2 regions of the Halomonas tibetensis genome follow, and region 1 is predicted to be linked to the other one. Evidence: riboswitches for the same ligand, from Rfam matches in the RefSeq annotation. Region 1 holds a riboswitch; the other holds the start of a gene.
What was found. Region 1 has a riboswitch for thiamine pyrophosphate ahead of thiM (hydroxyethylthiazole kinase). Riboswitches for the same ligand answer to the same signal wherever they lie in the genome.
Positions count from the first base shown of each region.

Region 1 (2,197 bases):
CAGGATCGGGGCGGCCGCAGATCGCCGAGATCACCGCCAGGCCTCCGGCGCCGGCCTCTCGCACCGCGGCGACGTGCTCGGCCTTGAGCCCGCCGATGGCCACCGTCGGCGAGGCACTGGCCGCCACCAGGGCAGCCAGGCCCTCGAAGCCCAGCGGTTCTGCGTGGTCATGTTTGCTGGGTGTGGCGAACACCGGCCCTAGCCCCAGATAGTCGAGGCGTTCGAGATCCACCCGGGCGAGCTGTGCCGGGGTCTGCACCGAGAGGCCGAGCAGCGCCCCCTCCCCCAGCGCCGCGCGGGCGGCGGCCACGTCGCCGTCGTCCTGGCCGATATGCAGGCCATCGGCGCCGCTTTCCACCGCCACCGCCAGGCGATCGTTGATGATCAGCGGCACGCCGCTGCCGGCAAGCGTCGCCTTGAGGCGGCGGGCCTGGTCGATCATCTCGCCATCACTGGCGTGCTTGTCGCGAAGTTGCACCACCGTCACCCCGCCGCGCACCGCGGCGACCACGGTCTCCACCAGGCCATACTTGGCGCACAGGTCCGGGTCGGTGACGAGATACAGGGATAGATCAAGTCGCATCGGTCAACTCCAGCCGCAGGCGGCCTCTCAGGGTTTCGTTATCCAGGGCATACAGGGCGTCCAGGAAGGCCACAGCGAAGCTCCCGGGGCCCCGTGCACTCTCGCCGGCGAGTTCCCCGGCCGTGGCGTAGCAGGCCAGGGCCGCCACGGTGGCCTCGAAGGAATCCTCGGCGCCGACCAGGAAGGCGGCCACCACACCGGTGAGCGAGCAGCCCAGAGTGGTGACTCTCGGCATCAGCGGGTGGCCACCGTGCACGTACGCCAGGCGGCGACCGTCAGTGACGAGGTCTACCTCGCCGGTGACGGCCACGACGCAGCCGATTCGGCGGGCCAGACGAATGGCGGCCTGCTCGGCGGCTTCTGCCGGGTCGTTGCTGTCGACGCCGCGCCCGCCGGCACCGCGGGCCTCCAGGGCGATGATCTCCGAGGCGTTGCCGCGAATGACCGTGGGCAGACGCTCCAGCAATCGCGCCCCGGTCTCGCGCCGGTAGGCGGTGGCGCCCACCGCCACCGGGTCCAGCACCCAGGGCTTGCCCATCAGGCGAGCCGCTTCTGCGGCTTCGATCATCGCCTCTACCCAGTGGGGCGAGAGGGTGCCGATATTGACCGTCAGGGCGTCGGCGATGGCGGTGAACTCGGCGGCCTCCTCGCGGGCATGCACCATGGCCGGCGAGGCGCCGATGGCGAGCAGCACGTTGGCCATGGTGTTCATGGCCACCAGGTTGGTGATGTTATGAATCAGCGGAGCGTGCTCACGCACCCGGGCCAGGTGCGCAGCGGGGTCGATCGAAGGGAAAATCGTATGGGACATGCGGCCTCCCGGGCGCGAGAGGTGCAGGCTGGCGCCAGGGCCGGAACTGCACGACTCCCTACGCCGGCATTATCCGGGTCAGGTTCAAAGGGTACCTCTCAGCCGCGGCAACTCACTTCCGCGACGCCCCTGTCGTCAGGCCACACTATCCACGTCCCAGGCAGGACTGTAAAGGCTGGGCAACGCCACTGGCGAAGCGCTCAAGATGCGAGGCTCACGCCATCAAATGGAAGCCCGAAAGAGTGATCAGGCTGGCCAGCAGCAGGCTGTCGAGGCTCTTGCGGGCCTCCTCCTGTTGCCAGCGCTCGGGGCGCAGCAGCGCCAGGGCCGCCATGCCCAGGGCGGCGAGCCCCAGAGGCAGCTCGATGGGCTCCCAGCCGGCGACCAGCACGCCCAAGGCCAGCAGCGCCAGGCCGATGAGCAGCAGCGGTACGATGGCACGGTTCTCAGTGATGAGCGTGTCATCGAGTATCGTTATCGGGCTATAGGTCATGGCGTCGCCTCGCGTTGGGGTCCGGTTATCAGCCTCTGACTATGTCGCCCTTTCCTTAAGGATTGCTTAAGGTGATATGACCGGAATGTGACGGGCGCCTTTGAGGCCTGCGCTTACGGTATGAACGAGCTTGAGGAGGTACGCCGCCCGGCCCCTGATATCTCCCGCGAGGTGTTGCAGGCGCTATCACGCTTCTATTGCTGCGTGATCAACGCCCCGGGGGCTTCCGCCTCCGGGGCGTGGCAGTTAGCCGTCAGGTCCATAGCGTCCTGGCGGACCTCGCTCTCCACGCGAAAGGCATCGGATGCCG
Region 1 covers NZ_JBHRSQ010000009.1:343,880-346,076, forward strand. Annotated here, with positions in the region: gene thiE (thiamine phosphate synthase) at 1-583, opposite strand, end outside; gene thiM (hydroxyethylthiazole kinase) at 573-1,394, opposite strand; TPP riboswitch at 1,433-1,535, opposite strand; gene ACFODV_RS07870 (hypothetical protein) at 1,609-1,887, opposite strand; gene ACFODV_RS07875 (ATP-binding protein) at 2,192-2,197, shown strand, end outside.

Region 2 (2,197 bases), on a different contig from region 1:
GAGCTGGGTGACGTTCTTCCCTTCCCTGGCGCGCCGCGGCGTGCGGGTCAGATCGAAACGCAGCTGGGCCAGGGTCGGGTCCTTGGCGCGGCGCTGGCCGAACTCGCTGGTGGGGCCATCCAGGAATTCGGTATCGCCGCGCGCCTCGATCCAGTGGCGGCGCAGCTCGGGCAAGCCGCGGCGCAGGTCGATCTCGGCACTCGGGTCGCTGTAGGGGCCGGAGGTGTCGTAGACCAGCAGCGGCGGGTTCTGCTCATCCGGGCCCATGCCAGAGGTCTTCGTCGGCGACAGCGAGATCTCGCGGAAGGGCACGCGGATATCGGGGCGCGACCCCTCGAGATAGACCTTGCGTGAGCCGGGCAGCGGTTGGATGGCGGCGGCGTCGACCCGGGCGGTCTCGGCGAGGAAGTGGGCGGTCTTGCTCATGGGACTTTCCTTGTTGTGGCTTTTGTTATGGCTTTTGTTATGGCTTTTGTTGTGGAGAGTCGTGTGGCGTTAAAGGGCCCGGTCGAGCCCCATCCGCCAGAAGTCGATCTCCAGGCGCGTGGCATCGCGAAATACCGTGCAGAGCTCCGCAAAGCGCGCCGGGGTGACATCGGCCAAGCGGGCATCGAGCCAGGCCTCCTCGGCGCGCCGGGCGGCCTGGAACTCCTCGCTTTCGTACATGGCGATCCAGGCGTCATAGGAGTTGGCGCTGCCGCGCAGGGTCGACGGTCGGGCGTTGATCCAGTCGGCGATCACGCCGTAGCCCACCAGGCAGGGGGCCAGGGCCACGTGCAGGTCGAGCAGGTCGCCGCGGTTGCCGGTGTCGAGCACGTAGCGTGTATAGGCCATGGTGGCGCGGGCCTCGGGCAGGGCGACGAGGTCGGCCTCGGAGATGCCCCATTCCTGGCAGTAGCCCACGTGAAGGCCGAGCTCCAGGTCGACGATGGCCTTGAGGCCATCAAAGGCCTGGCGCAGGTCGGCCAGGGTGCGGCTCTTGTAGGCGGCCAGCGCGTAGGCGCGGGCGAAGTGGATCAGGAACAGGTAGTCCTGCTTCAGGTAGTGACGAAAGGCGCCCTCGTCCAGGGTGCCATCGCCCAGGCCGCGCACGAACTCGTGCTCGATGTAGGCGCGCCAATCGTCCTGGCAGGCGTGAGTAAGATCGCTGAAGCGGTAGCCCATCTTGCCTCCGATGTCGGTTGACGATCCGGAGCGTGGGCGTGGAAGAGAAGAGGGGCCGGGAGGGGGAGTAAGTGCTGTTCTGGCCACCGCTTGATTCCTACGCCGGTACTAACCGGATCAGGTTCAACGGGACCAGTGCTCGGGTACGGTCCATTTCTGGAGAGACCCCTGCGCCATCTCAGCCGGAATTACCGGCACCCCGTCAAGCGTCAGGCAAGCCTAGCATACCGGTAGAAAGTTGCTACCGACGGATGCCGCTCCGGGCTGTGTCGGCGCGAGCCACCACTCACCGGTGGCGGTAGAGCCAACGGACATCCACGGCGAAGGAGCCGGCAAGCCCCGCCAGGGCGGTGGCGGCGAGCCAACTCGGCAGGTTGTCGGGCGTGGCCGGCAGCAGGGCGAGCATCAGCGCCGCGACCTGCCATACGCAGACGGCCTTGCGTCGGAAGCTCTCGGGGAGGTCGTCCGCGAGCCAGTGCCAGCGCCAGCTCGCCGCCACGAAGGCATAGCGCATGATGCCGATGGCCAGTACCCAGGGCCCGACGCGATCCAGCACCAGGAGTGCGAGGCAGAGCACCAGGATGAAGAAGGCGTCGAGTTCCATGTCGAAGCGCGCCCCCACGGCGCTGGCGCTGGCGGTGCGTCGGGCTACCCAGCCGTCCACGCCGTCCAGGGCCAGGGCAACCAGGGCCAGGGCGAAGAGCCACTCCCCATGGGCGGCCAGCAGAGCCGGGTCGGCCAGGGTGCCGGCCATCAGGGCTACCAGCACACCCCGCGCCAGGGTGACGCGATTGGCCGCGCCCAGCCCGCTCTGTGAATGCGGTCGGCGCATCAGGGGGCGCCATAGCAGAACCGCCATGCCCAGGTAAGTGGCCACGGCGAGCGGTGCCACCTGGGAGAAGGCACCCACATCCGCTTCGGTGGTCAATAGCCCCAGCGCGACCACCATCGCCAGCAGGACGATGCCGCCCAGGCCCAGCTCCATGCCGATGCGCTTCTGTCGAGTCACCCTGGTGGTACCTTCGGCGAGATC
Region 2 covers NZ_JBHRSQ010000013.1:22,399-24,595, forward strand. Annotated here, with positions in the region: gene thiC (phosphomethylpyrimidine synthase ThiC) at 1-426, opposite strand, end outside; gene tenA (thiaminase II) at 496-1,164, opposite strand; TPP riboswitch at 1,242-1,376, opposite strand; gene ACFODV_RS10515 (CDP-alcohol phosphatidyltransferase family protein) at 1,451-2,197, opposite strand, start outside.
Region 2: linked by a shared signal. The riboswitch ahead of tenA (thiaminase II) and the one ahead of thiM (hydroxyethylthiazole kinase) in region 1 are both predicted to bind thiamine pyrophosphate.